2 regions of the Microbacterium phycohabitans genome follow, and region 2 is predicted to be linked to the other one. Evidence: predicted binding sites of a transcription regulator. Region 2 holds the regulator's gene; the other holds the start of a gene.
The links. The regulator HrcA, encoded in region 2, represses chaperone genes, less so after heat shock. The targets are predictions, from matches to a motif close to TTNGCACTCGNNNNNNNCGAGTGCNAA.
Positions count from the first base shown of each region.

Region 1: the regulator HrcA is predicted to act here: its motif matches at 2,378-2,404, upstream of RWH44_RS11760 (Hsp20/alpha crystallin family protein).

Region 1 covers NZ_JAWDIT010000004.1:85,544-91,453, forward strand. The annotation lists gene RWH44_RS11750 (NAD(P)/FAD-dependent oxidoreductase) at 1-1,186, opposite strand, end outside; gene RWH44_RS11755 (sugar ABC transporter ATPase) at 1,393-1,752, shown strand; gene RWH44_RS11760 (Hsp20/alpha crystallin family protein) at 1,840-2,295, opposite strand; gene RWH44_RS11765 (UbiA family prenyltransferase) at 2,541-3,365, shown strand; gene RWH44_RS11770 (FAD-dependent oxidoreductase) at 3,698-4,807, opposite strand; gene RWH44_RS11775 (methyltransferase domain-containing protein) at 4,800-5,459, opposite strand; gene RWH44_RS11780 (type III polyketide synthase) at 5,507-5,910, opposite strand, start outside.
Region 2 covers NZ_JAWDIT010000003.1:318,785-324,694, forward strand. The annotation lists gene RWH44_RS10100 (16S rRNA (uracil(1498)-N(3))-methyltransferase) at 1-475, opposite strand, end outside; gene dnaJ (molecular chaperone DnaJ) at 478-1,602, opposite strand; gene hrcA (heat-inducible transcriptional repressor HrcA) at 1,665-2,705, opposite strand; gene hemW (radical SAM family heme chaperone HemW) at 3,032-4,249, opposite strand; gene RWH44_RS10120 (DUF1990 domain-containing protein) at 4,249-4,893, opposite strand; gene lepA (translation elongation factor 4) at 4,916-5,910, opposite strand, start outside.

The DNA.
Region 1 (5,910 bases), on a different contig from region 2:
GGTGCCAGTACACCCACGGCAGCACGCGGCGGTCCGCGATCCACGACAGGCGACGCTCGCGATACAGCGACCGCCAGAACGGGACGCTCGGCTGCAGCCGTCCTCGCCGGTCGAACTCCGCGAACACCACCGTGCCGCGCGAGACCGTGAACGGCACGACACTGTAGCCGTCGTACCGTGCGGACGGAGTGCGGCCGTTCAGCGCCGCCGTCATGTTCTTCACCAACGTCTTCGCCTGCTGTCGGATGGCCCCGCCCGAGCGCCGCGTCGCGACCGTCGCGGCGTCACCGACGGCCCAGATCTCGGGGTGGCGGACGTGCTGCAGGGTCTCGGGGTCGACGTCGACGAACCCGTGCGGATCATCGGATGCCGACAGCCCGCTGCCGGCGATCCACTCCGGCGCCCGCTGCGGCGGAACCGCGTGCAGCACGTCGTACGCGAGCGTCTCGCGGGTGTCGCCGTGGCCGATCTCGAGCGTGCGGGAGCCGGCATCCACGCTCGTGAGTTCGCGCTGGTAGCGCACCTCGATGCCGTACTCGTCGAGCTTGCGCCGCAGTTCGCGATCGATCGCCGGGATGCCGAAGGGCACCGGGTCGGGGCAGACGAACACGACGCGGATGTCATCGCGCACGCCGATCGCGCGCCACCAGTCGCACGCGAGGTACATCGGCTTCTGAGCGGCTGCGCCGCACGAGGCGGGCTCCGGCGGTTGGGTGAACACGACGGTGCCGCGGCGCAGGTCGCGCAGCACGGGCGAGGCTTTCGCGGCGAGGTCGTAGTCGTAGTTCGACACGCCCTCGGGGGCGGCCATGGCCTCGGGCAGGCCGGGGATCTGTTCCCACGCCATGCGCATCCCGGCGCAGACGACGAGCTGGTCGTAGTCGATGCGTCCGCCCGAGACGAGGTGCACGCGCCGGGCCGCGGCATCCACGGTGAACGCCTCGTCGCGCAGCCACCGCACCCCCGGAGGGATGACGTCGGCCTGAGGCCGGATCGCCTCGGACGCGCGCGCGGCCCCTCCGGCGATGTGCGACTGGAGGGGAGCGAACACGTGCTGCTCGCGAGGCTCGATCACGGTGATCTCGCCGACGCGGGCGCGATGCAGCCGCCCCGCGACGGAGAGTCCGGCGTTGCCGCCGCCGATGACGACGACGCGCACGGGGGCGGCGGAGGGAGAAGGGGTCATGTGCCCCACGCTCCGCCGCCGGATGCCGGGATGCCAGCGCCTTGACAGCGACGCGCGGTGGCACAGGGGGGGGCCTCGCACAGCTGCAGCAACACGGGAGCGCACGGCGGCGCCTGTCAAGGGCCCGGGGAGCCCGCGAGGGGCCGCGTTGGATGGAGATCACCGCCGATCCCGGCGGCCACCCGCGTCCGACGGAAGGACCCCTCATGAGCGACGCTTCGATCGACCCGACCCCCGACGCGACCACGCCGGCAGCCGACGCGGGCATTGCGGGTGTGCAGCCCCTTCGCGACGGCGACACGTCCATCGAGCCCGACCCGACGCTCGACCCGGCGCAGGCGGAGTGGGATGCCACGACCGCCCTCGACGAGGGGGCCGACCCCGAGGACATCAACCCGGCGACCGCGACCGGGGGCGACCCGGCGGAGATCCCGGCCGACGACAGCGACATCCCGCTCGATGACATCCACCCGGAGTCGACCGGCACCGATTCGCAGGGCGAGGATCCCGGCGTCGTCGAGCTGGGCGAGGAAGGCCAGGGCGACCTGGCCCCCGAAGACCTCTGAACCCACGCGAGGTGCCCCGGCCGCAGAGGCGGCCGGGGCACCGTGCTGTCAGGACGGCGGGCGATCGCGCCCGCTCGGCCGCGGCTCCTACTGCTCGATCGGCTGCGGAGTGCTCTCGTGCGCCTCGATCACGCCCTCGCCGTCGTCGGTCGAGACGGCGATGCGCCGCGGCTTCGCCTTCTCGCTGACCGGGATCGTGACGCTCAGCACGCCGTTGCGGTAGCTGGCACTGATGCGCTCGGTGTCGATGCCCTGACCCAGGTTGAGCTGCCGGACGAAGGATGCCGTCTCGCGTTCGCGGGTGATCCACTTCACGCCCTCGCCGGAGCCGAGGGTGCGTTCGGCGCGGATCGTCAGCAGCTGCCCGTCGACGTCGATGTCGACCGACCCGGGGTCGACACCGGGCAGGTCGGCCGCGAGCACGTAGTGGTCGCCGTCGCGGTACAGGTCCATCGGCATCCGTCGCGGACCACCGCCGCGGCGGGCGTCGAGGAGCGTCGACGCGAGGCGGTCGAGGTCGCGGAAGGGGTCATAGGTGGCCATGGTCGTTCTCCTTTTCGATCGGTCCGGATGACACATCCGGGTCTGTTGAAGTTGAGTCACCTCCGCTCAACTCGGCAGAAGATTAGCACTCTCCACCCGAGAGTGCCAAGCCTCCTCGACCGAGTGTCCAGACCACGCCGTCCACCCGTCACGGCACACGGCGTGTTGTGGACACTCGACGGATCTTTCACGCGACATGCCGGAGACGCCGCGGGCGTCCCGCGCCGGGTAGCGTCGTGCGCGTGATGGATGCCGCGGCGAAGCCGCCCCTCGTGAAGGCGCTGTGGGGGGCGACCCATCCCGGGCCCACGCTCGTGGTCACGGCCCTGTCTCTCGCGCTGGGCATCGCGGCCGGCGTGGAGCCCGCGCGTCTCGCTCTGCTGGTCATGGCCGTGTTCGCCGGTCAGGTGTCGGTCGGACTCTCCAACGACGCGATCGACGGCGCCCGCGACGCGGCGGTCGGCCGCACCGACAAGCCCATCGCCGGGGGAGCGGTGACCCCGGAGCGCGCGCTCGCGGTGGCCGTGGCATCCCTCGTCGTGGCGATCGTCCTCTCGCTGCCGCTCGGGCCGGGACTGCTCGCCGCCCACGCGATCGCCCTTGCCTCGGCATGGGCCTATAACGCCGGGCTCAAGTCGACGCCGTTCTCGATCACCCCCTTCCTGCTGAGCTTCGGGCTGTTCCCCTCGTTCGCGACGCTCTCGCTGCCCGATCCGGAGCTCGCCGCTCCCTGGGCCTCGCTCGCCGGCGCCGCCCTCGGCGCCGCCGTGCACCTCACCAACGTCGTGCGCGACCTCGACGACGATCGTCGGACGGGCGTGCGGGGCCTGCCGCACCGGCTCGGCGCGCGCGCCTCGGTGGTGCTCGCCGCGGTGGGGATCACGGTCGGCGCCGTCGCGGTGCTCCTCGGGACGGATGCCACCACCGTCGGCACCGTGTTCTTCGTGGCCGTGCTGACCGTCGCGGCCACCGCCGTCGTCGCGGTGATGGTGCGCCCTCCGGGCCGCGCGGTGTTCCAGCTCACGATGCTCGCGGCCCTTCTGCTGGCCGCCCAGCTCGTCGCCACCTGACGCCCCCGCCGTCCGCGGCGTCCTCCCGGCCGCGCCCACTCCGGCCCCGCCCGGTGTGCACAACGGCGGAGCCGACGCCGACACGCCGCGCGAGGCGGCCTCCGCGTCGGCGTGTCGCCCGCGGCTTCCGCCGCTGTGCACACCCCGCGCCATCACCGCCTGGCGTGCTGCCCACCCCGCCCGCTCCGGCCCCGTCCGCTCCGGCCCCGTCCGGTGTGCACAACGGCGGAGTCGGCGCCGACACGCCGCGCGAGGCGGCCTCCGCGTCGGCGTGTCGCCCATCGCGCCCGCGGTTGCGCACGCGCAAGCGCCCCGGCACGCGCCCGGCGCCGTCAGCGCCGCGCGGCCCGGTCGAACCGCATCGCGTACGCCCGCGTGAACGCCGCGCCGCCCGGCCCGCGCAGCACCGTGCGCAGCGCCGTCGTGCGCGCCGCGTGCACGGCCGGGGCGGCCGCGCGACCGAGCATCGTGTTCAGGAAAGCCAGACGCGCCGCATGCCGCGCCGACGCCAGGCGGTCGCGTTCCCACCGGGCGAGGCCCATGTCGTCGCCGTGGCGCACCCAGGGTGCGAGCAGGGGCGCCACCGTGAGCGCATCGAGCAGGCCGAGGTTCATGCCCTGACCGCCGATCGGGCTCACCTCGTGCGCCGCGTCGCCCACGACGACGATCCGTCCGCGCCGCAGCGCCGGGGCCACGGCCCGCCGCACCCCGAACGTCGACGCGCCCGCGATCTCGGCCTCGACCCCGGTGCGGGCGGCGACGGCGTCGCGGAGGAAGCCGTCGGCATCCGTCACCTCGCCCGTGCCCGCCCAGGCGACGAGCCGGCGCCGACCGTCCGGCAGCGGGAACGACTCGACCACCCCGTCGCGCTCGAGGTGCACGCGCGCGATCGGACCCCCGGATGCCACGACGTCGGCCATGACGTACCGGTCGGGGTAGTGGTGCGTGCGCACGGCTCCGGATCGGTAGACCAGGTCGCGCCCCGACCAGCCGGTGGCGACCACGACCACCCCGGCGCGGATCTCGTTCCCGTCGTCGAGCTGTGCGCGGACGCCGTCGCGCTCCTGTCGCAGCGACGTCACGCCCACTCCCCGCCGCACCGGTGGGGCGAGCGCGGTGAGCACCTCGATCGTGTCGGACTGCGGCAGGGCCGCCACGTACGGATGCCGGGCCCGCAGCCGGTCGAAGCGGATCTCGGCCAGGACGCGCCCGTCCGCTCGCGCCTCCCCGCGGGCGATGCGCACCGCGCGTTCGCGGATGCCGTCCGTCGCCCCCGACGCCTCGAGCAGCTCCAGAGCCGGGGAATGGATGCCGATCGCCCGGGTGCCCGCGCCGGGGTCGACGCGTCGCTCGACGACGTCGACGGCGACACCGCGGGCGCGCAGGTCGGCGGCGAGGGCGAGACCCACGGGCCCCGCGCCCACGACGAGGACCTCAGTCACGCGCGCGCCCCCTCGCCGTGGCGAGCACGCGGAACGGTGCCGGGGTCTCGACGACCCAGGGCGTGCCCAGGGCGGCGGCCAGTTCCGCGGCGCGATAGCTGCGGCGGATCGAGCGGAGCCCGTCGACCCGCAGGAACGTGCCGGCCGAGAGCGGAGCGATGCCCACGGCGTAGAGGCCGTAGGCGAGTCGCCCGCGCGCGATGTCGGTGTGCAGCACCGCTCCGCGCGAGAGGGCGAGGCTGTCGTCGGCGAAGGCTGCGAGCGACGCCTCGTCGAGGTGATGCAGCACGTGGTTCGACAGCACGAGGTCGAACCTCTCGCCCGCCTCGATCAGCTCCCGCGATCCCCGCGACACGAAGCGCACGCCGGGGCGCTCCCGCAGCCGTGCGGCCTCGTGCGCGCGGGGGTCGGGATCGGCGCCCACCCACTCCACCTCGAGGCCGTCGCGGCTCGCGAGCTCCGCGAGGCGCGCGACGACGTCGCCACCACCCGAGCCGAGGTCGAGCACGCGCGCGGGTCGCCCGAGCGCGATCAGCTCGGGCCGCACCCGCGTGCGGTACACGTGCCCCCAGGCCGACACGAGGCGGTTCACCACGTCGAACCGGCGGTAGGTGGCGGCCAACGCCCGCGGGTCGCAGTCGGGGTCGTCCATGAGCTCGGTCAGCGCGGTGTCGCGCCGCGCGAGTCCGGTGAACGCGCTCACGCCGACGCGCGGCGCGCGGTGAGGGTCGCGGCCTCCACGGTGAGTCCCGGTCCGAAGGCCATCGCCGCGACGCTGTCCCCGTCCTTCAGAGCGGGGTCGGCGAGCAGGTCGCGCAGGATGAACAGCAGCGTGGCGCTCGACATGTTGCCATGCCGGCGCAGCACCTCCCGCGAGGGCGCCAAGGCCTCGGCATCCAGCCCGAGGGCGCTCTCGACGCGGTCGAGGATGCTCCGCCCGCCCGGATGCACCGCCCACGCGTCGACGTCGGCCAGGTCGCCGAGCACGTCGGCGGCGATCGCGGAGATCTCGCGCCCGATGATGCGCGGCACCTCGGGCGTCAACGTCATCTCGAAGCCCGAGTCGCCGACGGTCCACGCCATGTCCTTCTCGCCGTCGTCGG
Region 2 (5,910 bases):
CGAGGTCGGCCGTTCGCGCCAGCCTCTGCACCTCGGGGATCCATGCGCGATGCGCCTGCTTGGCGGCCTCGCGCACGATGGTGCGCCAGCGCGCGAGCCCCTTGTCCTCCTTGGCATCCCACCGCGACACGCTCCGCGCCGCCTGCCACGGGACGATCGCGTCGACACCGAGCTCGGTGGCCGCCTGCACCGCGAGCTCGTCGCGGTCGCCTTTCGCGAGCGCCTGCACGAGCACGAAGCGCGGGGACGGCTCGGAGACCTCGTCGCGCGAGGCGACGCGGACCTCGACCTGCTTGGGACCGACGGCGATCACGACGCCCGAGAGCCAGACGCCGCGACCGTCGCCGAGGGTCACCGTCTCGTCGACGCGCACACGCCGGACGCTGGCGGCGTGGTGCGCCTCCGTTCCCGTCAGGGTCACGGCATCCCCGGGACGTGCGGACGCGGCGCCGTCGGTGACGAAGTGCAGCGCCACGATCAGTGCCGGAAGCGGTCGCGGAACTTGCTGAACATGCCCTGCTGGTGCTCGGCCAGGCGGGGCTTGGGGGCCTTCGTTCGCTTGGCGAACTCCTCGATGAGGGCGCGGTCGCGATGATCGAGACGCGTGGGGGTCACCACGTGCACGCCGACCTTGAGGTCGCCGCGCTGGGAGCCCCGCAGGGGCGTGATCCCGCGACCCTTGATCGTCAGCACGTCGCCGGACTGCACGCCGGGGCGCACCTCGAGGTCGACGGATCCGTCGAGGGATTCGATCGTCGTCGTGGCGCCGAGGATGGCGTCGGGCATCGACACCTCGAGGGTCGCGACGAGGTCGTCGCCCTCGCGGCTGAAGGCGTCGTGCGCCTCCACCGTGATCTCGAGGTACAGGTCGCCGTTGGGGCCGCCGGCCGGACCGACCTCGCCCGAGCCGGGGAGCTGCAGGCGCAGGCCCGACTCGACGCCCGCGGGGATGTCGACCGACACCGTGCGGCGTGCGCGCACGCGTCCCTGACCCTGGCAGGTGCCGCAGGGGTAGGGGATGGTCGTGCCGTGACCGTGGCACACGGTGCAGGGCTGGCTGGTGACGACGTTGCCAAGCAGGCTCCGCACGGTGCGCTGCACGTGACCGGAGCCGTGGCAGATGTCGCACGTGACCTCGCTCGTTCCGGGCTGGGTGCAGGCCCCCTGACACGTCTCGCAGAGCACCGCCGTGTCGACCTCGAGGTCGCGGTGCGTGCCGAAGACCACGTCGCCGAGGTGCAGCGTGACGCGCACGAGGGCGTCCTGGCCGCGCTCCCGACGCGAGCGCGGACGCGGACCACGACCTCCGCCGCCGCCCTGCGCGCCGCCGAAGAACGTTTCGAAGATGTCGCTGAAGCCGCCGAAGCCCGCCGCTCCCCCGCCGCCGAACGGGCTCTGATCGCCGCCCATGTCGTAGCGGCGACGCTGCTCGGGGTCGCTGAGAACGTCGTAGGCGTGGGTCACCAGCTTGAAGCGCTCCGAGGCGTCCTCCCCCGGGTTGACGTCGGGGTGCAACTGGCGCGCCAGACGCCGGTAGGCCTTCTTGATGTCTTCCGGGCTGGCGTCGCGTTCGACGCCCAGGACCTCGTAGTGGTCAGCCACAATCGCCTTCCTGCCCGCTGTCGCGGGGTCGTTCTCGTGGGGAGTGCTCGCAGCGATCGACGTCAGCGCGAACTGTCGTCGTCTTCGAGCATCCGGGTCAGATAGTGCGCGACGGCGCGGACCGCCGCGAGGTTGGAGGAGTAGTCCATGCGCGTGGGCCCGAGCAGGCCCACGCGGGCGCCACCGGTCGAGCCGTCGTACCGGCTCGCGAGCACCGAGGCCTCGACGAGGCCGAACGGTTCGTTCTCGCGTCCGATACTCGCCGACAGGCCCTTCTCGTCGGCGACCATCTCGCTCATCAGCCGCAGCAGGGTCACCTGCTCCTCGATCGCCTCGAGGAGCGGGTAGATGCTGCCGCGGAAGTCCTGCTCCCGCTTGGCGAGCGTCGCCGCACCGGCCATGACGAGGCGGTCTTGGCGGAACTCCTCGAGCTCTTCGCCGACCACGCGCAGCACGGCGTCGGCGATCGCGTCGAGGGCGACGCCGGGCCGCGGGCCGTCGGAGAGGGCTTCTGCCACGCGCTGTGCGCTCTCGGCGACGCTGCGCCCCACGAGCACCGCTCCCACGCGCGCCCGCAGGAGCGCGATGTCGCTCTCACCGGGCTCGACGGGCACGAGCGCGATGCGCTGCGAGACCCGCCCGGTGTCGGTGACCAGGATGACGAGCACCCGGGGTCCGCCGAGGGCGACGAGCTCCACGTGCGTGACGTTGGCGCGGGAGAACGAGGGGTACTGCACGATCGCGACCTGGCCGGTCAGCTGCGTGAGCGCCCGCACCGTTCGAGCGAGGAGGTCGTCGAGATCCCCGGCCTCGTCGAGGAACGACGTGATGGCGGAGCGCTGCGCGGTCGACAGCGGCCTCAGCTCGGCGAGGTGGTCGACGAAGACGCGGTAGCCCTTGTCGGTGGGCACGCGCCCCGACGAGGTGTGCGGCGCGACGATGAGGTCTTCGTCTTCGAGCAGCGCCATGTCGTTGCGGATCGTGGCGGCCGAGACTCCGAAGGCGTGGCGGTCGACGATGGCTTTGCTGCCGACCGGCTCACGCGTGTCGACGTAGTCCTGGACGATCGCGCGCAGGACCTGGAGGCCGCGTTCCGACACCATGCGCTGCTCCTCCCGTCTGGCACTCGACTCGACTGAGTGCCAATTCTACGACGATCGCCCGGCCCCTGCGTCGAGCGGCTCGCGGGGCGTGCCTCGCGCGTCCCGTCCACCCCGGCGATAAACGCCGATCCTGTCGAGACACGCTGCGTCGCGCAGTGTTTCGTCCGGATCGGCGTTCATCGAGGGATGCGGCACGCGCCGGGACGCCGATGATCACCGGGATGTCGGGATGCGCGGAGCGCCGGCACGCGCGAGGGGCCGACACAGGCGTGCGCCGTCTCGCGCGAGAGCACACCGATTCGACGGGTGGATCGACTCCGCGCGGGTCAGGCCGTGAGCGCGCGCACCACGGCATCCGCCAGCAGGCGTCCGCGGCGTGTCAGCACGATGCGCCCGCGCACGGCATCCGCGCCCTCAATGAGGCCGTCGGCGATGAGGGATGCCACGGCCTTGCGGCCCTCGCCGAGGATCTCCGACACCGCGAGCCCCTCGCGGATGCGACTGCGCAGGAGCACCGACTCGAGCCGGCGCGCGGTCTCGTCGGGACGCTCGCGTGCGGCGGCGGGCGACTCCTCGGCCGCGAGGCGCTGTGCATAAGCGGCCGGGTGTTTGACGTTCCACCACCGCAGCCCGGCGACATGGCTGTGGGCGCCGGGACCGAAGCCCCACCAGTCGGTGCCGCGCCAGTAGGCGAGGTTGTGCCGGGAACGGTGGTCGACCCCGCGCGACCAGTTCGAGACCTCGTACCAGTCGTAGCCGGCGGCCGCGAGCAGATCGTCGGCGAGCTCGTACATGTCGGCCTGCAGGTCGTCATCCGGCATGGCGACCACCCCCGAGCGGATCTGACGAGCCAGCTTCGTGCCGTCTTCGACGATCAGCGCATAGGCCGAGACATGGTCGGGCTCCAGAGCCGTGGCCGCCTCGAGGGAGGCGCGCCAGTCGTCGAGCGACTCCCCCGGTGCGCCGTAGATCAGGTCGACCGAGACGTCGAGACCGGCGCGGCGCGCGGCCGAGACGGCGGTGGAGACGTTGGCCGGGTCGTGCGTGCGATCGAGGGCGGCGAGCACGTGCGGCCGGGCCGACTGCATGCCGATCGACAGGCGCGTCACGCCCGCCGCGGCAAGGGTGCCCGCGACGGCGTCGTCGACCGTGTCGGGGTTGGCCTCGACCGTGACCTCCGCGCCCTCGGCGATGCCGAACTCCTCGCGCACGGCATCCAGCATCCGCGCCAGATCGCCGGGCGGGAGCAATGTGGGCGTGCCGCCGCCGAAGAACACCGTGGATGCCGCGCGCCGACCGCCCGCGGCATCCATCACCGTGCCCGCGAGGCGGACCTCGGCGGCGAGCGTGTCGGCGAAGTCGTCTTGGCGGGCTCCGCGCAGCTCGCTCGCGGTGTACGTGTTGAAGTCGCAGTAGCCGCAGCGCACGCGGCAGAACGGCACGTGCAGGTACACGCCGAAGTCGGCGTCGGCGTCGACAACCAGGTCGCCGGGGAGCCGACCGTCGACGGGCGCGGGGTCGCCGAGCGGGAGGGGCCCGCCCATCAGGACGTGTACAGCGGCGAGATCGCGCGCAGGTACCGCGCGAACAGCGCCTTGCGCCGACGCCGGACGCGGCTCGTGAAGAGGCGGTACGACGGCGCGGTCGGCCGGTCGAAGGCCCGCACGACGAACCAGACCTCGTCGTTCTCGCGCCATTCGAGGGCGAAGAGCTCTTCGCCGCTCACGATCGAATGCCCGACCGTCCCGAGGATGAAGCCGACCCGGCGGGGCTCCTCGAAGACCGAGATGACGCGCAGTTCGGCGTCGGCGCGGTGGCCGTCGACCTTGCCGTGCAGACGCACGCCGGTGCCGGGGCTGACGAACGGGGTGCCGTCGGCGGCGAAGCGCTGTTCGGCCTCCAGCCGGCTCGGCGCCACCGGCGCTCCCTCGGCGTCGAAGCCGACGCCGGCGTACCCCCCTCGGGATGCCGGGCGCACATCGGTGATGCTCAGTTCCTCCCCGCGCAGCGGGGCCCAGGAGAGCAGCAGCTCACCGGCCGCGACGAAGCGCTCCTCGCCGCTGCCGATGCGCCACGCGTCTTCCGCGGGCACGGAGTGCTCCGGCGGGTACTGCATGAGGTCGGGCGCCTGGGTGGCGCCGACCGCCGCGTAGTCGACCGTGTCGTCGGTGAAGTTCTGCCGTCGCATGATCTCCCTCTCGATTCGGTCGTTACTTCTTCGCCTCGACGTCTCCCGACAGGGCGGCGATGAACGCCTCCTGGGGAACCTCGACGCGGCCCACCATCTTCATGCGCTTCTTGCCCTCTTTCTGCTTCTCGAGGAGCTTGCGCTTGCGGGTGATGTCACCGCCGTAGCACTTGGCCAGAACGTCCTTGCGGATCGCGCGGATCGTCTCGCGGGCGATGATGCGGGCGCCGATGGCGGCCTGGATGGGCACCTCGAACTGCTGACGAGGGATGAGCTTGCGCAGGCGCTCGGCCATGAGCGTGCCGTAGGCGTAGGCCTTCTCGCGGTGCACGATCGAGCTGAACGCGTCGACCTTGTCGCCCTGCAGCAGGATGTCGACCTTGACGAGGTCGGCCGTCTGCTGGCCGGCGGGCTCGTAATCGAGGCTCGCGTACCCCTGCGTGCGCGACTTGAGGTGATCGAAGAAGTCGAACACGATCTCGCCGAGGGGCATGTGGTAGCGCAGCTCGACGCGGTCTTCGCTGAGGTACTCCATGCCGAGGAGCGTGCCGCGGCGCGTCTGGCAGAGCTCCATGACGGTGCCGACGTAGTCCTTCGGCAGCAGGATGCCGACCTTGACGATCGGCTCCGACACGGAGGCGACGCGACCGTCGGGGTACTCGCTGGGGTTGGTGACCGAGACCGTCTCACCGGTGTCGGTCGTGACCTCGTAGGTCACCGACGGAGCCGTGGTGATGAGGTCGAGGCCGAACTCGCGCGAGAGGCGCTCGGTGATGATCTCGAGGTGCAGCAGCCCGAGGAAGCCGCAGCGGAAGCCGAACCCCAGCGCGACCGAGGTCTCGGGCTCGTACTGCAGCGAGGCGTCGGAGAGCTTCAACTTGTCGAGCGCTTCGCGCAGCTCGGCGTAGTCGCTGCCGTCGATCGGGTAGATGCCCGAGAAGACCATCGGCTTCGGGTCGGTGTAGCCGGGCAGCGCCTCGGTGGCGGGCTTGCGGTGGGTGGTGATCGTGTCGCCGA